2 regions of the Cellulosilyticum sp. ST5 genome follow, and region 1 is predicted to be linked to the other one. Evidence: riboswitches for the same ligand, from Rfam matches in the RefSeq annotation. Region 1 holds a riboswitch; the other holds the start of a gene.
What was found. Region 1 has a riboswitch for glycine ahead of QTL86_RS18460 (alanine/glycine:cation symporter family protein). Riboswitches for the same ligand answer to the same signal wherever they lie in the genome.
Positions count from the first base shown of each region.

Region 2: it holds a riboswitch for glycine, as region 1 does, so the genes downstream of both, QTL86_RS06160 (trimeric intracellular cation channel family protein) here and QTL86_RS18460 (alanine/glycine:cation symporter family protein) in region 1, are expected to answer to the same signal.

Region 1 is NZ_CP132338.1:3,811,836-3,819,713, forward strand. It holds gene QTL86_RS18425 (ParA family protein) at 465-1,229, shown strand; gene QTL86_RS18430 (ParB/RepB/Spo0J family partition protein) at 1,232-2,101, shown strand; gene QTL86_RS18435 (DUF4446 family protein) at 2,126-2,629, shown strand; gene QTL86_RS18440 (GtrA family protein) at 2,672-3,070, shown strand; gene QTL86_RS18445 (SseB family protein) at 3,517-4,017, opposite strand; gene QTL86_RS18450 (hypothetical protein) at 4,091-4,468, opposite strand; gene QTL86_RS18455 (metallophosphoesterase family protein) at 4,666-5,808, shown strand; glycine riboswitch at 6,084-6,175, shown strand; gene QTL86_RS18460 (alanine/glycine:cation symporter family protein) at 6,399-7,859, shown strand.
Region 2 is NZ_CP132338.1:1,255,392-1,263,269, forward strand. It holds gene aspD (aspartate 4-decarboxylase) at 1-1,297, shown strand, start outside; gene QTL86_RS06155 (lysophospholipid acyltransferase family protein) at 1,501-2,202, shown strand; glycine riboswitch at 3,096-3,191, shown strand; gene QTL86_RS06160 (trimeric intracellular cation channel family protein) at 3,274-3,966, shown strand; gene QTL86_RS06165 (heme NO-binding domain-containing protein) at 3,923-5,722, opposite strand; gene QTL86_RS06170 (desulfoferrodoxin family protein) at 5,910-6,296, opposite strand; gene QTL86_RS06175 (2-hydroxyacid dehydrogenase) at 6,451-7,485, shown strand; gene QTL86_RS06180 (glycoside hydrolase family 43 protein) at 7,676-7,878, opposite strand, start outside.

The DNA of each region.
Region 1 (7,878 bases):
ATGGCGAAAGGTAGAAAATCTAAGTCGGATTTTCTACCTTTTTTGATATGTTTCACGTGAAACATCTATGTTAATGTTTTTAAAATGTTTCACGTGAAACATATAGGAAGTAGATATTATCGAAAATAACAAAACAAAAGTAAATAGAAATTAAAACAGATATTTTCAAACATAATTAGCTAATAAAATGACTTGTTATAAATTAGTATCATTAATTACGCTAGTTCAGTATGAGAATAATTATAAAGTAATTTAGTTATAAATTATGAAATAGCATAACGAGAAAAATAGATTCTTCCTTTGTAATAAAATATATAATATGAAAGAATAGATAGTACTGAGAGATAAATATGGAAAACTTTATAAGTAAAACTTATCAAAATACTAGCATAAACAGTTTATAAAAAAACTATCCTATGATATACTTGATTAAAGAAGTACAGAAGAAACAGAAGGAGAATGTTATGGGTAAAATCATTGCAGTAGTTAACCAAAAAGGTGGAGTTGGAAAGACAACTACAGTTGTCAATTTAGCAGCTGCACTCGTTGAAAAAAAGAAAAAGGTTCTAATTGTAGATATTGACCCGCAAGGAAATGCAACAAGTGGTTGCGGTGTACTAAAAGGTCAAAACCAAGAAACAATATATGATATTTTAGTAAATGAAGCAAATATAAAAAATGTAATAAAAAAAGCAGAGCATGAAAATATATACATTATACCTTCCAATATGAATTTAGCAGGAACAGAAGTAGAGCTAGTAAACACAAAGCAACGTGAATTTATCCTTAAGAAACAGCTAGAGACAGTAAGCGATGAGTATGATTACATATTTATTGACTGCCCGCCAGCAGTTAATATCCTTACTATTAATGCTTTAACTGCTTCAAATTCTGTACTTATACCAATGCAGTGTGAGTATTACGCGTTAGAAGGGTTATCACAATTAGTACAGACTATTGGATTGGTAAAAAAGAATACGAATAATAAGTTGGTTTTAGAAGGAATTCTATTTACTATGTATGACAATAGAACTAACTTATCTTCACAAGTAGTAAAAGAAGTAAAAAATCATTTTAGTAGTACAGTATATAATACTAAAATTACAAGAAGTGTAAGATTAAGCGAAGCACCAAGTTTTGGTATGTCTTGTATTTGTTATGATCCAAAATCAAAAGGTTCAGAACAATATAGATCATTAGCAAAGGAATTTATAGAAAGGAACAAATAATAATGAAGCCACAAAGAGGATTAGGGAGAGGATTAAATGCGCTCTTGTCAGATGAAGCACTAAATATAACAGCAGAAGGCGAAGCAACAATTAAAATTGTAGATATCAATGATATTGAACCAAATTTTGGACAACCAAGAAAGAAATTTAGTGAAGAAGAATTACAAGAGTTAAGCCAATCTATATTAGAATATGGTGTCATACAGCCGCTCATTGTAAGAGAAAAAAATAATAAATATGAAATAGTAGCAGGAGAAAGACGTTATAGAGCTGCAAGATTAGCTGGTTTAACAGAGCTTCCTATTATTATTAAGCTCTTTTCTGATCAACAAACTCTAGAAGTTGCTTTGATTGAAAATATACAGAGAGAAGACCTTAATCCTATGGAATTAGCTTGTGCATACAGCTTATTAATGGAACGCTTTGATTTAACACAAGAACAAGTAGCTGATAAAGTAGGTAAAAGTAGAACAGCTGTAACTAATATCATGAGATTATTAAAATTAACGCCATATGTACAAGAAAAGTTAAGAGAAGATGCTATTAGCTATGGCCATGCGAGAGCTATTCTTGCGGTAAAAGATATAAAACTGCAAAAACAACTTACTGATTTAGTAATTGAAAAACAACTAAGTGTACGAGAAATAGAAAAATATATTCAAAACTTATCAAGTAATAAGGATAAAAAGAAAAAAGATAAAGAAAAAGAATTATACAATCCATTCTATAGAGAAATACAAGAAGACTTACAACGTGTTTTAGGAACAAAAGTAGCTATTTCTAAAGGGGCCAAAAAGGGGAAAATAGAAATAGAGTATTATTCAGATGAAGAATTATCTAGAATCATACAAATTATTAATGCTAATAAGTAAAATGAAAGAAGATGAGTAAGTGACATGGAACAAATAGAGTTACTATTAAATGATTATTTAATTTATATCGTATTAGGGTTAGGTTTATTAGTTATTATACTTATGATTTTAGTATGTGTTAATGCGGCTAAAATGAAAAAAATTCAGCGTAGGTATGAAATGTTTATGTCTAAAGAAGATATTAATTTAGAAGAACTGTTAGTCCAGTATACTAAGAAACTCAATGTTTTATTACAAAATGAAAAGGAAATGCAAACCTCTATTGAATATATGGAAAAAACCGTTAAGAATTGCGTTCAAAAAGTGGGAGTAGTGAGATATCAAGCTATTGCTAATATGGGGGCCGATCTATCATATACAGTAGCTTTATTAGATGAACAGAATGATGGATTAGTATTAAATGGAATCTATGGTAGAGATGGATGTTATACATATGCTAAACCAATCAATGGAGGTAAGTCTACTTATAATTTATCAGAGGAAGAAATTCAAGCAATAGAACAAGCAATGAATAAAAAGAGTATGTAATTCACATACTCTTTTCTTATAAAAGGATAAAGGAAAGTTAAAATGAATGGAATAACAAAAGTAAAACAAATATTCTTTAATAAACAGTTTATATGTTTTTTAATTATTGGATGTATCAATTCATTGAGTGGTATTGTTTTTTCGTGGTTTTATTCAGAAATCATGGGACCTATTATTGCCTTTATACCGGGTTATATAAGTGGAATTGTTGTGTCATATGTTTTAAATAGTGTATTTACCTTCAAAGAAGGATTCTCATTAGAGAAATTTATTAAATTTGCACTTTCTACAATTCCTAATTTCTTAATACAGTTTATTGCCGTCTTGATTATTGTTAATCTATTAGGGCTTCATAAATTGATTGCTTATGCATTAGCAGCTATAGTGGGTGTACCAGTGACTTTTATTATCTTAAAACTTTTTGTATTTATAAAAAGATAAGAGAGAAAAAGAGCTATAAAATGATTTAAATCATTTTATAGCTCTTTTTCTGATATATAATGAGTAATACGATAAGGATTGTTACTAAAATACTAAATAAATTGAACCATTTAATATTTAAGATACATAAGAAAAACATTAATAAAAGTAAAAAGAAGTGAAAAATACATATCATACGAATGATTTTAAAGGTATCTTTTTTTTCATACATATACCAAGTATATACAAGTAATATAATTTGCAAGATGATGAGAATAAGTATATAGAGCAATACATAGGTGGTCAAAGGTATATACCAGGGCGAAATAGGTATTTTAGAAGAAAAAAGGAAAAAAGATATACCTAACAACAAGTATTGCAGATAACGGCAGATGGTTAGATTCTTTGTTGAAAGCTTAGAATTCATTTAAATAGCCTTTCTAGATAAAGTAAGCATTAATAGACATCTAATCATGAATAATGTCATCTAAAAGTGAACGAATGTGGTCGTAATTAATAGTCCAACCAATACTTCCAGGGTTAATAACAATACCTGCAAAATTATTTTGAGATAAAACAAATTTCCATAACCATTCCGCAGGAACAGAGATTGTATTAATAGATTCCGTACACCAATTTTGAAGTTCAGTAGTAGTAGTAAAGGCTGGAAGGTATACTTCTCGCTCTTTGGTAGAGCAGATTAGTAAATGTAAATCATCATATTTACTAATAGTTATCTGAGTAGAATTTTCAGCAGAATTATCACTAGGGAAAAAGCCAATCAGGTAGTTAATGGTGTTTAAATAACTACCAAGCTTGTCTTGGTTTTCTTCAGTAGGATGATCTGCATAAATATTAAATAATTCATAAAATGTATCATTATGTAGTGGTAGATTAATATCTAAGGTAACGTGATTAGAGGTTTCAGGTGATGAATGATTAGGATTAAGATTATAAAAGTTATACATAGAAAGTCCCCTTTAATAAAATAAAATTTATATTTATCATAGCATATATAACGTAAAAATGGAATGTGAACCTTTATTTGGAATTTTGATTAGCCATAAATTCTTTAATATATGGAGAGGTAAGTAAAAGAGCGCCTGAAACAAGATAAATTATACTTATAATAAGAAGGATGAAACTACCTGAACTAGTATATTGTAAGAGTAGTATAATACTTGAAAAGGCAAGAATAACACATAATATCCATTTTGCCCAAGCATGACCTTTATAGCAGAATATGACTAAAGCAATCTCGATTAATAATCTAAAAATACCCTGACTAATAGTGTAGCTGATAAGACTCGGTTCTTTAAGGAATGTATAGATAGAAAAAACAGTAGATAGCAAATCAAATAAAATAGCGATACAGCCAATAGTAAGAAGCAAGTTTCTACCTTTAATTTCAGATTTCATAAAAGCCTCCTTGGATTATACAAAAGAATATAAATATATAAGTGTATCATAGCATAATTAGTGTGAAAATAGAATCAGATATAAGAAATATCAGAAAAAAAACTTATTATACAAGGACAATATTAATTAATTTGTATTATTGACGAAATAAATAATAGAAGAGTCAGTTAAAGAGATTTGGGGAGGTCTATTTTTGTATGAAAGCAAAAAAAGTAGCAGTTATCTCAGACCTTCATGCTAGCTTATCGATGCTAGATGCATTTATAAGTTATATAAATAAGCAAGATGTAGAGCTTATTTTAAATTTGGGGGATTATATCAGTAATGGGCCAAATCCATGTGAAGTATTTGATCGGATTTGGGTAGATAAAAGATTTATAAACATTAAAGGCTATGACGAAGATAGTCTATTTCATAGTGTAAAAAAATCAGAAGGAATTGCTCAAGGAGAATGGATAAGAAAAAAACTGGGTAAAGATAGATTAAAAAAAATAGAATTATCACCTAGTATAAAAATGATAAATATTAATAATAAGAAACTGTTAATGTGTCATATAAATGGATGGGCAGAAATTCTTCAAAAGTCAGCCCATCATATTATGGGAAAATTAAAAGATGAGGATTATAACTATATTTTAATGGGTGGAAGTCATAGACCAGAAATGACTTATCAAAATAAGATTTTTTTAAAAGGAAATGTTATTGATCCGGGGGCTATGACAAGTAGTGAAAATAGAGGAAATTTTGTTATATTAGATTTTAGTCAAGAGGAGCCTAATATCAGTTTTCATAGTCTATATGCAGAAAAAATTCATTTAAATCAAATAAATAGTAAAGAGCAAAGAGATATAATAAAAGAAGAAGTAGAAGAAAATACCTTAAAAGATACTCTACTTTATATACATGGAAAGAAGAAAAGTGGAGAGGTATATATAGACCAGGATGTTGTACAGAGAATACTAGAAATAGGATTAGAACAAAGTAAGTATATCTGTATTGGATGCTGGAACCATGAAAAGCAGATTATTAGAGAGTTATTATACTATCTTAAGTGTAGAAAAATAAAAGCATCTGAAGAGGGCTCTCAAGAATGGTATATAGGAGAAGTTACTGATCAGGTAAGGGAACTAGTATTAAATAGACGCTTATTACCATGTGGAAGATTAAAGTGGTTTGAAATATCCTTTCAAGATCATATTAATAGTACAGCACCATTATATAGTATCTATCATTACGGTAAAGAAGGATTTATAAAGAGATTATCATTGAAGGAATTATATAGTATGGAAGAGATGTTAAAAAGATATGATATTCCATATACTATACCAATAAACCAATAAATAGAAAAATTTATTATGAAGTAGACCCATTATTATAGAAGAGATATCCTAATTTTAAATTAGAATGTAAGACCTAGTTATTATGACAGTGGCCTACTTTTTATGTCTAAAAAAGACATTAAACTAAAAATATTGACAACTAAACAATAATAAGCTATCATCACTTTATGTAATATAAATACTGGATGAAGCTATACAGAAGAGTGGCCGTAAAGCCCACCGAAGGAGTAACACTCTCAGGTACTTATAAATATTATAAGTGGTGACTGCATAGCTGACAGTACTCTGGAGAGACTCAAGTTATGAGCGCCGAAGGGGCAAAAGCAATTTTGCTTAATCTCTCAGGCAAAAGGACAGAGCAGGCTATATTAATCATAATTAATTATTAATTAGGGATAAAGACATATTTTTTTAGAATAAATAATCAGTTTATTTATGGAAACAATAATGCTATAAGTTGATTAGAGTAGTAATCTTTACTTATAGTATTTCAGTTATTGAAAAGTATGGGATTAATATGGAAAGCAAGTCTATAAACTTAAGGAACTCCTCTTATTTTAAGGTTAATTAAAAGAAGGGAGTATTTTTTTATGGATTTATTAAAGGTGTTAAACACAATTAACGATTTTGTATGGGGACCACCATTATTGGTTCTATTAGTAGGAACAGGCATTTTATTAACTGTTAGATTAAAACTAATTCAAGTATTAAAATTACCAAAGGCCGCTAAACTTATCTTTAAAGCAGAAAATAAAGGGAGCGGAGATATTAATAGCTTTGCAGCTCTATGTACAGCTTTAGCTGCAACTGTAGGAACTGGAAATATTGTAGGGGTTGCTACAGCTATTGGTACAGGTGGCCCAGGAGCATTATTTTGGATGTGGATAGCAGCCTTTTTTGGAATGGCAACTAAATATGCGGAAGGTGTACTTGCTATTAAGTATAGAACAGTAGATGCAAATGGTCAGATTTCAGGTGGACCGATGTATTACATAGAAAAGGGACTTGGGAGGAAATTTAAACCATTAGCGATTTTCTTTGCAGTAAGTGGTATTTTAGTAGCTTTATTGGGAATAGGTACATTTTCACAAGTGAACTCGATTTCTACAAGTATTAATATGGTAGCTGGTATTGATGTTTACGTAGGAAATATAATAGTAAGCATGTTAGACCAATTACATATTTTATCAGGAACAAGAGAATGGATTGCAACAAATGGTTTTCCTGTTATTAGTATGGTAGTAGCCATACTTGTAGCTATTATTGTTTTTGGTGGCATTAAAAGTATCTCAAAAGTATCAGAAAAAGTTGTACCAGTGATGGCTATTGTATATATTTTCTTATCAGGTATTATTTTAGGTGTGAACTATCAAAGTATTTTACCAGCATTAGGAGAAGTATTTACTGGAGCTTTTTCAGGAAGAGCAGCCGTAGGAGGTTTCTTAGGAGCAACCATGGCTAAAGCTATACAAAAAGGGATTGCTAGAGGTGTGTTTTCGAATGAATCAGGTCTTGGTAGTGCGCCTATTGCAGCGGCAGCAGCAAAAACAGAGTGGCCTGCTGAACAAGGGCTTATTTCTATGACAGGAACATTTATTGATACAATTATTATTTGTACATTAACAGGTCTTACTATTCTTGTTACTGGGACATGGTGTCAAGAAGGTATAGAAGGAGCAGCAGTAACACAAGCAGCCTTTTTACAAGTATTTCCTAAAACAGGATCAATACTTATTACGATTTGTTTAACCTTGTTTGCATTTACAACTATACTAGGATGGTGCTATTACGGGGAACGTTGTTTAGAATATTTAGCTGGTGTAAAAGGAATTAATATCTATCGTTGGGTATTCATTGGCATGCTGGCTATTAGTGGTTTCTTAAAATTACAAGAAATCTGGGCTTTAGCTGATATTGTAAATGGACTTATGGCATTTCCAAATCTTATTGGTTTAATAGGTCTCTCTGGGGTAGTAGTAACTGAGACAAGACTTTATATGGAACATTTGAAAAAACAGGAGATAAAAGAATCGCAAAGCAAAGTAGCATAAAGAGTTAAAAATAAAATCA
Region 2 (7,878 bases), 2.3 Mb from region 1:
TGGTGTGATTGAATACGGTGTTAAGGTACATGGTTTTAATAAAAATCGTTGGATTTATGAATTAGTGGATGCTATTATAGGCGATCATTATCCTATGCCAGACCGTATGCTTCGTTGTATAGAGAAAGTAGTATATGATTATTTAATGCAAGAAATGGGAAGAGTCATTCCTAAAGAAGTAACACATGACCTATTTGCTGTAGAAGGTGGAACGGCTGCAATGTGCTATATCTTTGATAGTATGATGGCTAATCATCTTTTGGAAAAAGGGGATCATATTGCTCTAATGGTTCCTATTTTTACGCCTTATTTAGAAATTCCTCATTTAAGCCGCTATGCACTTAAAGTAACTAATATTCATGCCAGTGAAATTAATGAGGAAGGAAGACACAACTGGCAATATCCAAAAGAAGAACTAGATAAAATAGCAGATAAAACTGTTAAAGCACTTTTTTTAGTTAATCCAAGTAATCCTCCTTCAGTGGCTATCAATGACGAATCAATTATTTATATGAAGCAGATTATCAAAGAAAAAAATCCTAAATTAATGATTATTACAGATGATGTTTATGGTACGTTTACCAATAACTTTAAATCACTAATGACAGAAATTCCAGAACAAACAATAGGTGTGTATTCATATTCTAAGTATTTTGGGGTAACAGGTTGGAGACTAGGTCTTATTGCTATTAGCAAAAAAAATATATTTGATCAGCTTATTAGAGAGTTACCACCAGAAGTCATCTCTGATTTAGATCATCGTTATGGTGCATTAACTAATAATCCAAGAGATATTACTTTTATTGATCGTATTGTAGCAGATAGTAGGCAAGTAGCTTTAAATCATACAGCTGGTTTGTCCACACCACAGCAAGCACAAATGGCAATTTTCTCTGTCTTTGCCTTACTTGACAAAGAAAATTGCTATAAAAAACAAACGCAAGAAATTTGCCATAGACGCCTTAAACTCTTATATGATCACTTAGATTTACCACTTTATTTGCAACCTCATAATACAGCTTATTATAGTGAAATTGATTTACTTGTGTGGGCTCGAGTTAAATACAATGAAGAGTTTGTTAATTATTTAGAAATACATTATGCACCGGAGGATATTCTTTTTCGTCTCGCTCAAGAATATGCCATTGTGTTATTAAATGGTAATGGTTTTAAAGGTCCTGATTGGTCAATCCGTGTTTCATTGGCTAATTTACCAGATGAAGCTTATGCACAAATTGGTGATGCTATTAATGCAATTTTTAATCAGTATGTAGAAGCTTGGAAGCAAACAAAATAAGTGCTTAAAAATCTTGGTATTTATTAGATTTGTAAAACCTAGTTATCTATGCCTAAATCTATAGAAGCATGATATTAATAGAGTTATCTATATTAAATCTATACAGTATAGATAACTTTATTGATATTGATTTGATATTATGATATATTTTGGTAAATATCAATTTACTTTCAAGTATAGAGGCATTTAGGAGGAGTAAGCAAATGATATCTGCTACAACGGCAAAAATAATAAATATTTTACCTAATAAATTTGTCACATACATATCTAAAAAAATGGTTAATAAATACCTGAAAAAATATGCTAGTATAAACATACAGGGAAGTGAAAACTTAAAAGGATTAAAAACACCAACTATTTTTATATGTAATCATTTAAGCAATTCTGATGGATTAGTTTTAGATAAGGCTTTAAAAGAGATTGATCCAACTTTTGTAGCAGGTATAAAACTATCAAATAATGCTATTACAAGTATAGGGGTTAATGTAGTAAAGACGACAAATATAAAACCTAATACTGTTGATAAAGATGGTCTTAAAAAAATCGTGAGCCTTGTTAAGCAAGGTGAAAGTTTATTGATTTTCCCAGAAGGAACTAGAAGTAGAGTTGGTAGCTTGATAGAAGCAAAGAGAGGAGTCCTTCTTATAGCAAGAATGACAGGAGCTCCTATTGTACCTATTGGATTATATGGGACAGAAAAACTGTTACCTATAAATAAAGAAGGAGATATGAGTGCAGAAACCTTTAATTACGCAGATGTTCATATCAACATTGGAAAACAATTTGAATTTCCCAAGAGAGCAAAAGAGCAAGATAAAAAGGAATATGAAGATTTTGCCATAAGATATATAATGAAAAAAATAGCAGAATTATTACCTGAGAATTATAGAGGCGTATATAAATGAATCAGTTGATTTGTATTTTAAAAGTATAAAAGTTGCTTAATCAATGGCTTGATAACTGATTTTGCTGAAACTCCAATACTAGTCGAGAAATTTGAAGTATATCCGTATAAAGATGTTACGGCATTTATTGAATTAAGTAATTAAAAAGTATAGATAAAATAAATACTCTTAGAATGAATAAGCTATTAAGTAATCCAAAAGGATTTTATGTTGGTCAGTAAACATGCTAAATATTAATCGTATACAAATCCAATTATAAAGTAGCTTGTTTAACGGTAGAACTATAAGCCTTAAGAGTAGGTTTAATCTTTATCCGCATTACTATTCGTAAAACCGGTGTTTCGCGAATAGTAAAATACTATAATAAAATAGCATTTTATAACTATTTTTTTCTGTTCCTTTTTAAGAATAATAATTTATCCTTAAAATGAGAAAATCTTTTTCAAACAGATTCAACTATTTCATTTTTGTTATACATATCTTGCATCTCATCCAATGATACATATTTAACATTTACAACTTCTTAAGGTTGTAAAACAAAATCTTCAATTTGGATATATTAGGTATATAAATAAGTATTTACAATGTAATCTGAATGGAATGTATCTACTATATATAGTAATTCATTATAATACTAGTATTTTAAATGCTTGTATATAATTATGTGTAATTTGTAAATAGATACTCCTCTCCTCCACTTTTGATTCCTATTTTTGGATAAAGTTCAATTTTGGGATTTACATACAACTATAATTTTGATATACTCAGTAAGAATTAATAACAATTAAACGGTTGAAATTGACTGGAGATATTATGTACTACATAATAACCGAAGAAGCAAAACAGCTATAAGCCAGGTAGATGTTGAAACTCTCAGGTACAATACAGTCAAGGGACGTAAATCTGGAGAGCGTGTCTGCGTAAAATTGACACCACCGACGAGGAAAACCAATAGGTAAGCTTTCAGGTAAAAGGACAGAGGATAAAAGGCAATTATATTTTTTATAATTGCTTTTTATCCTCTTTTTTGTTTGAAAAACTTTAATAATAAGAATGTGAGGTTATAAAATTGTGATTGAAACTCTGATTTTTTCAATAGAAATCATAGGTACCATTGCTTTTGCTCTTTCTGGCGCTTTAAGAGGTATTGAAAAGCAATTAGATTTATTAGGTATTACTATTTTAGGTGTAACGGCTGCTACAGGAGGAGGGTTAATAAGAGATATTTTGCTAGGTTCTCACCCTCCGCTATTATTTGTTAATCCTATTTATGTTATAGTTGCAGCATTAACTGCTGTAATAGCTTTTATCGTAGCATACATAACGCAATATTATCATTATCAATTTAAAAATCATTTGAGTTCAACCTTCGGTTCACTACTCAATTTAGCTGATGCTATAGGCCTAGGCATATTTGCTGTTATTGGTGTTCAAACAGCTATGCAAGGAGGTTTTTTCGAAAATGCTTTTTTAACATTATTTGTAGGAATCATAACAGGTGTTGGTGGTGGTATGCTTAGAGATGTATTAGTTGGAGAAATTCCATTTTTCTTAAAAAAGCATATTTACTTTTTAGCTGCTTTATTAGGAAGTACTTCTTATTATTTACTTATTAAGTATGATATCAATAATGTTATTGCCATGACTATAGGCAGTTTACTTACCTTCCTTATACGTTTACTAGCTTCTAAATACCACTGGAATTTACCTAAGATTCCTTCTAAAGCTTGTGCTGATCTAGATCATGTTGAAAATCACTTGTAATTGTTTTAAAGGACTGTATATTATCTACTAAAGAACCAATTTCATGAGAATAGTTAATAACACTAGCACTTACTTCTTCTGAAGAAGCAGAGTTCTCTTCCGCAATAGCAGCTAAAGCTTCTACTGTGGAAGAAGCTGTGCCAATACTATCAGCTTGCTTAGTAAGACTATGGATAAGTTCAATCATGGAACTTGATACAGCTTGTATAGATTGATTAGCCTCGAAACTAATATTTTTTACACCTTCTAGATTTTTGGTTTCATTTTCAAGCTTTAGATATTCTTTTTGTATAGCCTCTATAAATAGCTTTATTTCTGAAATAAATAAAGCTAGATTAGCGTTAACCTCTTGAACAGCTGCTTTAGACTGTTCAGCTAGCTTTCTAATAGATTCAGCTACTACAGAGAAACCACGACCATTTTCTCCTGCTCTAGCAGCTTCAATAGAAGCATTAAGTGCTAGTAGATTTGTTTGCTCTGCAATTTGAGAAACAATAGCAATAATGGCAGTCATATCGTGTACTTTTGTTTCTAGGTAGAGGCCCTTTTCTCTAATTTTATCGAATTCTCCTAAAGTATTAAAAATATGGTCACTGGTATTTTTAACACCTTGATAGCTATTATTAACTTTAGATAATGCATTTTCTAGCTCATTTTTATTCTGATGCTCACTTTCAACAATTTCCTTAAGCGCCTGAATATTTTGGTTTAACACAAAGGCAGCTTGTTCTGTATTTTTAGCTTGCTCGGTAGCACCATCAGCTACTTGTTCTACTACCTCTGAAATATCATTAGAAGTTCCTTTCATTGAATCAGAGATATTACCTAATGCAGAGGTAAATGAACTCATCTCATCTACCACGCTTTTAATACCTGTAAAATCTTTACGAGTAAGTGCTTTATAGTTATTGATTAATCCATAAAGTTTTTCAAAAGAATCATTCGTTTTAATTTCACCATAAGTACTAAATTCATTATTGCAGAGTAACTCTAATTCTTCTTCTAATATTTTTTGAGGTTTTAAAAGCAAGTGAGTGCTTAAGCCACTTAATACAGCTATTATACCACTTAAAACGAGACTTTTCCCCCATAAACTAGAACCTAATAAAGGAAAAGTAATAGCCAAAGATACGACACCTGTAAAAATAGCATTTTTAATAGGTAAGCTTCTTATAAAACCTAGAGATAAGATGTTATTAAAGAAATAGCGTTTTTTAAAATAGATAGGTGCTTCAAAGGTGATTTTTATCGTTAAGCTATTCTTTGAGCGTTCTAATTCTTCGACTTTTGGTTTTTCACTAAAGTACTGCATAGCACCTTCAAAGAGGCCATAAAAATAATCAAACATAGAACGTTCAGATTCATAGGTTAATAATGCTTCATAATTAGAAATGGCTTTGATTTGTACAAGTGGCGGTTTAGCACCTTTAAATTTCTTTGTCATAATAATATGTACGTCAAAAAGCGCCCTTAAAAAAGAAAACAAATTTTGGGTTTTGAAAAAAGAAGGAAAATCATGATGAAAGGTTTTAATATTTTCATGACCAATAATTTTCCATAGTTCTTTTTCGTTTACTTTTTCCTTTTCAGCAATGGCATGAATTACTTTGAAAATTTGCGTATCATCCACTGTTTCAATAGGGGAAAAAACACGATCCCTCTTCCAATTAACGAGCTCCATAGCTTCGTCAATATGTTGTTCATTATAAAGTTTACGGCAGGTTTTAATCCAAGTCGATACAACGGTTCCTTTCATACTATACACTCCTTCTATCTCATTATGTCATTTTAAATCAGATTTCTATAACACAATTTTAGCATAAATACAATGAATACTAGGATAGGAAATGAAATCTTTACATAATCTAAACCTAGTATTTAATACATAAAAAGAATTAGTTAGTAAAAAAGTACTATAGTTAACCTATAGTACTTTAAAACATTTATATGTCGGTTCTCCATAAACCATGAAGATTGCAATAAGCAAAGGCTGCAATAACATGATCATCTTCAGTTAGGACAAATTTAGCAATAGGCTCTTGACCTGGTAAAAGGCATTTTCTTTGTCCACCCTTTTCTGTTAGGAGGTAAATCCAATTAATAAGATGTTCTTCTGTCATAGGGTGTGCTATGCTACCTACAGTTACAGTTACTTCATTTCCTGAAATAGTTATAATAGGCAAATGCTTTTCAGTAGCCGCCTCTGTAGTATTAGAGACAAGTTCTGTCATAGCTTCATTACAGCAAATGAGTTTGCCACCACCGTTCTGTATGACACCAATAATATTACCACAGTGCCTACAAATATAAAACTTTTGTTCTCCACACATAAGAACCCCTCCATTATGTATTTTATTACAATAATCCCTAGAATTTTCATTGAATATTTTGAATGATTATTGTAATATAATTCTATTATACAATAACCATTAGTATTGTCAATTTACATATAATATAAAACTTATTTAAAGAAAGGGAGATATTATGAGAAAAATAGCTTTTTTTGATACAAAACCATATGATAAGGAATGGTTTGATACTTTTATAATGAATTATGATTTCGAAATTAAATATTTTGAGAATAAGTTAAATGAGGATACTGTTGCTTTAGCAAAGGGATGTGAAGGCATTGTTGCTTTCGTTAATGATAACTTGAATGAACAGGTCATTAAACAATTAGATGATTTAGGTATATCTATTATTGCTATGCGTTGTGCTGGCTATAATAATATTGATTTTAAAGCAGCGTTTAATAAGATTCATGTTGTTCGTGTACCTGCTTATTCACCTTATGCTATTGCAGAACATGCAATGGCGCTTCTTTTAACACTTAATCGAAAAACACACAAGGCATATAACAGAACCAGAGATTTTAATTTTAGCTTAAGTGGCTTAACAGGTTTTGATTTACATGGAAAAACTATAGGTGTTGTAGGAACAGGAAAGATTGGACAAGTGTTTATCGATATATGCAAGGGTTTTGGCATGAAAGTAGTTGCGTATGATCCCTACCCTATATCTAATGCCGACTTTGAATATGTAGGTTTTGAGCAACTCTGTCAAGTAGCTGATATTATTTCACTTCATTGTCCTCTTACAGAGCAGACACATCATTTATTAAAGAAAGAAACTTTTGATCAAATGAAAGATGGCGTTGTGATTATTAATACTTCTAGAGGAGCTTTAATTGAAAGTGAGAGTTTGTTAGAAGCCTTAAAGTCACATAAGGTTGGTGCTGCAGGACTAGATGTATATGAAGAAGAATCAGAACTGTTTTTTGAAGATTTTTCTAATGTGATAATACAAGATGATGTTTTGGCTAGATTAGTCTCTTTACCTAATGTTATAGTCACTTCTCATCAAGCCTTTTTAACCCAAGAAGCTTTAAAGCATATAGCAGAAACAACACTAAACAATTTAAAGGCGTACTTTGAAGGTGAGCCTCTTCCAAATGAGATATGCTATCAATGTAAAAAATTAAATGGATGCAAAAAAAATCATACAGAACGTTGTTTTTAATCTTTTTTAAGAAATAGGTAATTGTTATAAAGCTAAATCAGAATCTAGAATACAAAAAGTAGCTTATCTTATAATTTAGGATAAGCTACTTTTTTGTGCTAATTTATTAAAAGTAAATAGGCCCTTCATTCTGTAAACTATTATTACTAGCATAATAATATTCAGCATTGCTTTAGATTTAATTAAATTTTTAGAAAGAGAAATAATTGCACTTAAAATCTTTAAAGCAAGCATAGGTATAATTACCTTGATTGCTTGCGTATAGTCCAATTATAACACCGGTAAATCCTCCGGCTATCTCAGAAGATAGATATTTAGTTTGTGCTGTACCAAGATTAATTTTTTCCTTTTCTAGTTGAATAAAAAAACTATACGCCTCGTGATCTGCTTGAA